3 regions of the Blautia massiliensis (ex Durand et al. 2017) genome follow, and region 3 is predicted to be linked to each of the others. Evidence: predicted binding sites of a transcription regulator. Region 3 holds the regulator's gene; each other region holds the start of a gene.

Region 1 (3,269 bases), 820 kb from region 3:
TTCTTTCCACATTTCGGGCAGGTGAAATGCTCGCCGCTGATGTAGCCATGCTCCTGACATACGGAATAGGTCGGTGAGATGGTGTAATAGGGCAGGCGATAATTCTCTGCGATCTTACGTACCAGCGCTGCCGCTGCCTTCCAGTCCGGAAGCTTCTCCCCAAGGAATGCATGGAATACAGTTCCTGAAGTATACAGAGTCTGCAGATCGTCCTGAATATCCAGTGCGTCAAAAATATCCGCAGTGTAATCAACCGGCAGATGAGAGCTGTTTGTGTAATACGGAGTGTCGCCCTCTTTTCCTGCTGTTTTGATATCCGGATAACGGCTTCTGTCGTGTTTTGCAAGACGGTATGCAGTGGACTCTGCCGGTGTTGCCTCCAGATTGAAAAGCTCTCCCGGATACTGCTCCTGATAGTCTGAAAGACGGCTTCTCATATGCTCCAGAACCTCTTTTGTAAACTTCTGGGTTTCCGGATCTGTCATGTCTTTTTTCAGCCAGCAGGCATTTAAGCCCGCTTCGTTCATTCCCACAAGACCGATGGTGGAAAAATGATTGTCAAAGCTTCCAAGATATCTCTTCGTGTACGGATACAGTCCCTCATCCAGAAGCCTGCTGATCACATCTCTCTTGATATGAAGAGATCTTGCGGAGATATCCATCATGTGGTCCAGGCGCTGATAAAATTCCTTCGGCGTTCTGGAAAGGTATGCGATACGCGGCATATTGATGGTAACAACGCCTACAGAGCCTGTGCTCTCACCGGAGCCAAAGAATCCACCACTCTTTTTGCGGAGCTCACGGAGATCCAGACGGAGGCGGCAGCACATGCTGCGGATGTCGCTTGGCTTCATATCACTGTTGATATAATTGGAAAAATACGGAGTACCATACTTGGAAGTCATCTCAAAGAGAAGACGGTTGTTCTCGGTATCAGACCAGTCGAATTCCTTTGTGATGGAATAGGTCGGGATCGGATACTGGAATCCACGTCCGTTGGCATCTCCCTCGATCATGGTCTCGATAAATGCCTTGTTGACCATATCCATTTCTTTCTTACAGTCCTTATATTTGAAATCCATGTCCTTGCCGCCTACGATAGCCGGAAGCTCTGCAAGGTCGTCCGGAACGGTCCAGTCCAGTGTAATGTTGGAAAATGGTGCCTGAGTGCCCCAGCGGCTTGGAGTATTTACGCCATATACAAAGGACTCAATGCATTTCTTAACCTCCGGATAGGAAAGGTTGTCTGCCTTTACAAAAGGTGCCAGATAAGTATCAAAGGATGAAAATGCCTGTGCGCCCGCCCACTCGTTCTGCATGATACCCAGAAAATTCACCATCTGGTTGCAGAGTACACTTAAATGCTTTGCAGGTGCAGAAGTGATCTTACCCTCAATACCGCCAAGTCCCTCTCGGATCAGCTGCTTCAGGGACCAGCCTGCACAGTAACCGGTCAGCATGGACAGATCATGGATATGGATATCTGCATTTCTGTGTGCATCTGCGATCTCGTTGTCGTAGATCTCAGACAGCCAGTAGTTTGCGGTAACTGCTCCGGAGTTGCTTAAGATCAGACCTCCTACAGAATAAGTAACCGTTGAGTTCTCCTTTACACGCCAGTCCTCAACCTTTACATAGCTGTTTACGATTTCTTTATAGTCAAGGATGGTGGATTTCATATTGCGGATCTTCTCACGCTGCTTACGATAAAGGATATACGCCTTGGCAACATCAGAATATCCGGCCTGGATCAGTACGTTCTCCACACTGTCCTGGATATCCTCAACAGAAATCCGGTTGTTCTCAATCTTATTCTGAAAATCCGCTGTAACACGAAGTCCCAGAAGATCGATCATATCCGAACTGTAATTCTTACCTTTGGCATCAAATGCCTTATCAATTGCCGCGGTGATCTTCCCCATTTTAAATTCGTCTAATTCACCGTCTCTTTTTACTACCTGAAACATAAGAAAATGCCTCCCTCATGCATTTATTTATAAGCGGATATTCCATTCCGCCTCACTTGCCTGCTTACGAACACACTCCGTTTCCCGATCTGTGTTCAAAGCGCTGTAGGCTTATTGTATCAGACACGCCTCTTTGCGTCAACATAAAAAGTACCATATATAGTGCCCGTTTTGTTCACGGTACTATATATGGTACTGAGTGGATATTTTAACATTATGTGACTTTCGGATAGATTTCCCGCGGAACTCTTGCTTTTACAGCAATCCCTCCTTCGGTATACTCTTCCGAAAGAAGCTGTCCATACTCACGGATCAGCTGGATCTGACCGGCCTCCGAATAAGGAAAAAGCCGTTCCATATAAATCTGTCCTTCTGCCAGTATCTCAGAAAGAAGCTGCTTAAATTCCTCAAGCCCCTCTCCTGTCCGTGCGGAAATCTTCAGCGTATGGTCTGCCCGGAGATCCCGAAAGCTCTCCCCGGAAACACGGTCCTGCTTGTTAAAAAGTGTGATCGTCTTTTTTCCCAGAGCACCAAGCTCTTTCAGGGTTTCATATACGATATGCATCTGTATCTCCGCCTGAGGATTGGATGCATCTACCACATGAATGATATAATCCGCATATTTGGCTTCCTCCAGGGTACTCTTGAAGGCTTCCACCAGATTGTGGGGAAGCTTGCGGATAAAGCCTACGGTATCCGTAAGAAGAAGCTGCTGTCCGTCATCCAGTGTCAGAAGACGGGTAGTCGGATCCAGTGTGGCAAACAGCTTATCCTCCGAAAGCACCGAAGCGCCTGTCAGTGTATTCAGAAGCGTTGACTTTCCTGCATTGGTATAACCGACAATGGCTGCTGTCTTCAGATTTCCCACAGCTCTTCTGGAACGGATCAGCTCTCTGTGCTTTTCTACCTGGGAAAGCTCCTGCTTCAGTGCGGATATCCTGTTCCGGATCAGACGACGGTCTGTCTCCAGCTTTTTCTCACCAGGGCCTCTGGTTCCGATTCCTCCTCCAAGTCGCGAAAGAGAAGAACGTAGTCCCACAAGACGTGCAGACCGGTAACGAAGCTGTGCAAGCTCTACCTGGATCTTGCCTTCACTTGTGACGGCACGCTTCGCAAAAATGTCAAGGATCAGCAGGGTACGATCCATAACCTTGCACTCCAGCTCCCGCTCCAGATTATTCATCTGGGCAGGAGAAAGCTCATCGTCACAGATCACACCATTGGCATCCAGGGCATAGAGAAGACCTTTTACCTCTTCGATCTTGCCTTTTCCGATATAGGTGCCCGGATGTACGGCCTCAC
Region 2 (3,269 bases), 790 kb from region 3:
CTCCTGAGTTGTGATAAAGAAGATATCCTTTGGAAGGATCTCCTCGATGTAGTCATACTGTACAGCCATGTATTTCTCAGTTTTACGAAGGACACTGTAAATGGTGCGTACGGTTTCCTTGAGAGTCTCCATGGAACGTTCTTCTTTGGAGATGATCTTTTCCCAGTCCCACTGGTCTACGTAAACAGAGTGGATATTGTCCAGATCTTCATCCCGGCGGATGGCTACCATATCTGTGTAAAGACCTTCTCCGTGAGAAAATCCGTATTTTTTCAGTGCGAAGCGTTTCCATTTGGCAAGGGAGTGTACGATCTCGGCGTTGCTTCCTTCGATAGCCTTGATATCAAAGCTTACCGGGCGCTCTACACCATTAAGGTTGTCGTTAAGGCCGGATTCCGGTGCTACAAATGTTGGAGCGGATACTCGAAGAAGGTTCAGCTTCTGGGAGAGTGTCTGCTGGAAGAAATCTTTTACTGTTTTGATCGCAATCTGTGTGTCATGGAGGTTCAGGTCTGCATGATAGGTTGCGGGGATTGTGATTGTATTCATTATCGGCTCCTCCTGATGATTTTTAGGCTTATTGCTCTGTGGGGTATTATAGCAGAAAATGGGTGGAGTGGCAATATAATGAGAGGGGAAGTCTTTTGGGGGTATCGTAGAAAAATACTGGGTATTAAATGCCTGGTGTGATATACTGAAAAAGAGAATGCTTATGTTTACGACGGAAATATAAATATCCGTTTTGACGGATAGAATGGAGGGAGTTTATGGCAGGTCAAAGGTGTCAGGTTTGTGGGGGTAAGGTTGTAAATGGCAGGTGTTCATTATGTGGGATGCCTTACAGAAATGATGAGGTGTTATATCATCTGAATGAGCCCCGGGAGATACATTATAAACATGCTTCCGCCAAAGTGCGGGATATGATGCGGCAGTATGGACAGGATGCTGATCAAACAACACAACGTAACGGAAACGTAAACCGGAATACGAACGTAAACCGGAATACGAACGTAAACCGGAATACGAACGCAAACCGGAATACGAACGCAAACCGGAATACGAACGCAAACCGGAATACGAACGCAAACCGGAATACAAACATAAACCGGAATACAAATGCAAGCCGCAATACCGATTTGAATCGGAATCTAACCGGAAGCCGGAATACAGGTGCAGCAGCCGGACGTAAGACTGCAGCGGCGGTTAATACCAGGAATAAAACAACGGTGGGCAGAAATCGTGCAGAAGTTTTAGATCAGGGAAAAAAACAGCAAAAAAAAGATCAGAAAAGCAGTGGGGCAGGCTGGATCATATGGTTTATAGTGACACTGGCCATTCTGCTTCCGAAATTATGGGATTTTCTTGCAGACTGGATCGGAACGAATTTGTGAGAATATTTCTGCAGTGAGATCAGGCAGTGCTAAGAGTCTGTATTTTCGTGTATACAGAAATATCCCTTTTCTTTTCTCTTCAGCTGTGTTATACTCATGCCTAGCACAACATATAGATGAAAAACAATATATAGAGGATATAGGTACTATATATAGTATTTTGCGTAGCGACTTATATATAGCACAGGGAGGGATGAGCAATGTTATATGTGATCAAGAAAGACGGGACAAGAGAGGAGTTTAATCCGCAGAAGATCGTGGCTGCCGTGAACAAATCCGCAGAGCGTATTCTTTATACTTTTTCAGACGAGGAGAAGGATTTTATCTGCCGTTTTGCCCAGGAGCATGCGGATTCCCTTGGAAAGAATGAGATCGAGATCCAGGAGATGCACAACATCGTGGAGGGGGCTCTGGAGCGTGTGAATCCGGCAGTTGCCAAGAGCTACCGTGATTATCGGAATTACAAGCTGGATTTTATCCATATGATGGATGATGTCTATACCAAGAGTCAGGCGATCCGTTATATCGGTGATAAAAGTAATGCCAATACAGACAGCGCCCTTGTTGCCACGAAACGAAGCCTGATCTTTAATGAGCTGAACAAGGAACTCTATCGGAAGTTTTTTATGAACCGTAATGAGCTTCAGGCATGTAAGGACGGCTACATTTATATTCATGACCAGTCTGCACGCCTGGATACCATGAATTGCTGTCTGTTCGATGTGGCAGCTGTTTTAAGTGGCGGTTTTGAGATGGGCAATGTCTGGTATAACGAGCCGAAGACTCTGGATACAGCCTTTGATGTTATGGGGGATATCATTCTCAGTACAGCAGCACAGCAGTATGGTGGCTTTACAGTGCCGGAGGTTGATAAGATCCTGGCACCGTATGCAAAGAAGAGCTATGATAAATATATTTCCGAATTTATGAAATACTCGGATGAGAGCTGGAGTGGCCGTGAAGAGAGAGCTATTGAGTATGCTCTTGATAAGGTCCGCAGGGATTATGACCAGGGCTGGCAGGGAATTGAGTACAAGCTGAATACCGTCGGTTCTTCCAGAGGTGATTATCCGTTTGTTACGGTGACACTTGGTCTCGGAACCGAGCAGTTTGAGAAGATGTGTACGATTTCCCTTCTTGAGGTCCATCAGGGAGGACAGGGTAAGGCCGGACACAAGAAACCGGTACTTTTCCCGAAGATCGTATTCCTTTATGACAAAGAGATCCATGGTCCCGGAAAGTGCTGTGAGGATATTTTTGAGGCTGGTGTGGAGTGTTCCTCCAAAACCATGTATCCGGACTGGCTGTCTATGTCCGGCGCAGGCTATATTTCCAGTATGTACAGGAAATACAAGAAGGTCATCAGCCCGATGGGATGCCGTGCTTTCTTAAGTCCGTGGTATGAGCGTGGCGGTATGGAGCCGGCGGATGAGAATGATACGCCTGTTTTTGTGGGACGTTTTAACATTGGTGCGGTAAGCCTTCATCTTCCGATGATCCTTGCAAAGGCCAGAGCGGAGAGCAGAGATTTTTATGAGGTTCTGGATTTCTATCTGGAAATGATCCGTAACCTGCATATCCGCACTTACGAATATCTGGGACAGATGCGTGCATCCACCAACCCGCTTGCATACTGTGAAGGCGGTTTCTACGGCGGACATCTGAAACCGAATGAAAAGATTGGCAAGATCCTGAAGCCTATGACAGCTTCCTTCGGTATCACAGCGTTAAATGAGCTTCAGGAACTTTACAATGGCAAATCCATTGCCGAGGATGGGGCGTTTGCTCTGGAGGTCCTGAAATATATCAATGACAAGGTAAATCAGTACAAGAAGGAAGATGGCTATCTTTATGCGATCTACGGAACACCGGCAGAGA
Region 3 (3,269 bases):
CAGTATGAAACAGCAGTAGATGAGATGCTTCAGAAAACCAGTACTGCTTATGCACCATGGCACATTCTGGAATCCGTAGATAAGAAATATGCAAGGCTGAAGGCGCTTCGGATCGTGATCGAAGAAATTGAAAAAGCGCTGAAATAAGAGATAAAAGCTGCGGCAGGATAACAGATATTCTGCTGCAGCTTTTTGTCTGAAGAGAGATGGATCAATTCCGGAGATAGTTTCGCATACTGCGAAGAGCATGTTTTTCCAGTCGGCTGACCTGAGCCTGGGAGATACCAATCTCATCAGCTACCTCCATTTGGGTTTTTCCCTCGTAGAAGCGGAGATCGATAATGTGACGTTCACGCTCTCCAAGCCGGTTCATGGCATCTCGAAGAGAAATATCCTCCACCCAGTTTTCTTCCAGGTTCTTTTTATCACTGATCTGATCCATAACATATAGGGTATCTCCGCCTTCGGAATACACGGGCTCAAAAAGGCTTACCGGGCTCTGAATCGCATCCATGGCATAGACGATCATTTCCTTGTCGATACCGATCTCATCAGCGATTTCTGCAATGGTAGGCTCTTTGAGATGCTGCCGCATATAGTTTTCCCGGGTATAGATGGTTTTGTAAGCGATATCCCGCAGAGAACGGCTGACCCGTATGCTGTTGTTATCACGGAGATATCTTCGGATCTCTCCGATGATCATGGGAACTGCATAGGTGGAAAATTTTACCTGAAGAGTGGTGTCGAAATTATCGATCGCTTTGATCAGGCCGATGCAGCCGATCTGAAAAAGGTCATCCGGATTTTCACTGCTGTTCTGAAAACGCCGGATCACGCTTAAAACAAGCCGCAGATTGCCTTTGATGTACAATTCCCTGGCTTCTTCATCGCCAGCTTTGATTCTTTTAAAGAGCTCCGCCTTTTCTTCCTGATCGAGAACGGGAAGGGTTGAGGTATTTACTCCGCAGATTTCAACTTTATTCAGTGCCATCTTAGAATCCTCCTTGTCTTGTCAGTACATTAAGATGATTCTCAGAGGGCGGTTGAAATATACTTTTTCAGGAAAAATATAAAAAATAAAGGGCCTTGACAACAAGGAGGTATTTATTCGTTACTGTTCATTGGCGATATCCCGCGAGGTGTTTTTTGTGAGCAAAGGTCACGGAAAACCCGAGACATACCGCGCGAATTTATGCGATCAGCATAAATTCTGTGCATCGCGAAGCGTGTTACTGAGAACGAAGTGAACAGTAACATTTATTCTCCGGACAGCAGTTTTTCATTACGGAAATCAACAAGGATGATATCCTCGCCGATCTGGCGGATGCAGTCCCATGGAATGGAATATTCATTTTCTTTGGAAAAACACCAGCAAAATTTCCCCGGTTCCGGCATGATCAGGGCTTTCAGACGTGCGGTTTCACAGCAGAATTCCACATCAAGAGGGCAGCCAAGACTGCGGCAGGTATGGATATTGATCACTTCTTTTTGTTTCAGCTCACAGATGCGCATAAATTCATCACCTGGTATGATTTTATGGAAAATCTGTAAAATTTATGCAAGTCCGATTATTGACACATTATGTGCATTTATTTTATAATAAAAACGAATTTAGTAATGATTTACTGATCCGGAAAGGGGGAGAGTTCCGTGAGATGTCCGTTCTGTAACCAGGATAATACAAGAGTTGTAGATTCCAGACCTGTAGAGGATACCAATTCCATCCGCCGCCGCCGTCTCTGTGATGCCTGCGGAAAGCGTTTTACAACTTATGAGAAGGTGGAAACGATTCCGCTGACTGTGATCAAGAAGGATCAGAACCGGGAAAGCTATAAACGTTCCAAGATCCAGGATGGTGTTCTTCGTGCCTGCTATAAGCGTCCCATTCCCATTGAGAGAGTAGAAGAGATGATCGATTCCATAGAAGGAGATATTTTCCGGTCAGAAGACCGTGAGATCAGCAGTACCAAGATCGGAGAGATCGTTATGGAGCATCTGAAGGATCTGGATGCGGTGGCGTATGTACGCTTTGCGTCTGTATACAGAGAGTTTAAAGATGTCAGTACCTTTATGGATGAGCTGAAGAAGCTGATCAATTAAGAGATTAAATGAATAGACCGCAAATGCAGGAGATTTCAGGCCGATTGTCAAAAGACAACCGGCCTTTTTTGAAACATGAATGTTCGATTTTTCAGAGATCGTAAAAGTGGATACAAAAAAACAGGAACCGCCTGGGAAAAATCCTCTGCGGTCCCTGCTATAAATATACATTAATGATTCAGGAAACTTAATTAAACAATACCCTGAGCTTTCATAGCGTCAACAACTTTTTCGAAGCCGGCGATGTTTGCACCTACAACATAGTTGTCTTCCATACCGTAACGTTTAGCAGCGTCATCAGCTTTGTGGAAGATATCGATCATGATGTTGTGGAGTTTCTCATCAACCTCTTCTCTTGTCCAGGAAAGTCTCATGGAGTTCTGGCTCATCTCAAGTGCAGATGTGGCAACACCGCCAGCGTTTGCGGCTTTACCAGGCATGAAGAGAACACCGTTCTCCTGAAGGTATGTTGTTGCATCAAGAGTAGTAGGCATGTTTGCACCTTCAACGACGTATTTGCAGCCATTTGCAACCAGTGTTTTAGCTCCGTCAAGACCAAGCTCGTTCTGAGTAGCGCATGGAAGGTAGATATCACATTTGATATTCCAGATGCCAAGTCCCTCAGTGTAGGTAGCACCCTCAACACGGTCTGCATATTCTTTGATACGTCCACGTTTTACTTCTTTGATATCCTTTACGACGTCAAGGTTGATTCCGTTCGGATCGTAGATGTATCCGTTGGAGTCGTTCATTGCAACAACCTTGGCACCAAGCTGAGTAGCTTTCTCAACAGCGTAAATAGCTACATTACCGGAACCTGTTACAACGATTGTTTTTCCTTCTACGGAATCATTGTGAGCTTTGGCGATCTCGTTGAGCATGTATACAACACCGTAACCGGTAGCCTCTGTACGGATCAGGGAACCTCCGAAGGAAAGACCCTTTCCTGTAAGGACACCCTCATAAAGGCCACGGATTCTCTTATACTGTCCGAAGAGATAACCGATCTCACGTCCGCCGACACCGATGTCACCAGCCGGAACATCTGTATCTGCGCCGATATATTTGCAAAGCTCTGTCATAAAGCTCTGGCAGAATGCCATAACCTCTCTGTCAGATTTACCCTTAGGATCGAAGTTGGAGCCACCTTTTCCTCCGCCGATCGGAAG

The links. The regulator NrdR, encoded in region 3, represses ribonucleotide reductase genes. The targets are predictions, from matches to a motif close to CACAANATNTTGTG.
Region 1: the regulator NrdR is predicted to act here: its motif matches at 2,119-2,132, upstream of V9W66_RS12430 (ribonucleoside triphosphate reductase).
Region 2: the regulator NrdR is predicted to act here: its motif matches at 1,536-1,549, upstream of nrdD (anaerobic ribonucleoside-triphosphate reductase).

Annotation. Positions count from the first base shown of each region.
Region 1 covers NZ_CP146725.1:2,629,005-2,632,273, reverse strand. Annotated here, with positions in the region: gene V9W66_RS12430 (ribonucleoside triphosphate reductase) at 1-1,967, opposite strand, end outside; gene hflX (GTPase HflX) at 2,182-3,269, opposite strand, start outside.
Region 2 covers NZ_CP146725.1:2,652,862-2,656,130, forward strand. Annotated here, with positions in the region: gene asnA (aspartate--ammonia ligase) at 1-549, opposite strand, end outside; gene V9W66_RS12540 (hypothetical protein) at 768-1,391, shown strand; gene nrdD (anaerobic ribonucleoside-triphosphate reductase) at 1,592-3,269, shown strand, end outside.
Region 3 covers NZ_CP146725.1:3,446,973-3,450,241, forward strand. Annotated here, with positions in the region: gene pap (polyphosphate:AMP phosphotransferase) at 1-147, shown strand, start outside; gene sigG (RNA polymerase sporulation sigma factor SigG) at 212-991, opposite strand; gene V9W66_RS16185 (YlmC/YmxH family sporulation protein) at 1,258-1,512, opposite strand; gene nrdR (transcriptional regulator NrdR) at 1,651-2,100, shown strand; gene gdhA (NADP-specific glutamate dehydrogenase) at 2,292-3,269, opposite strand, start outside.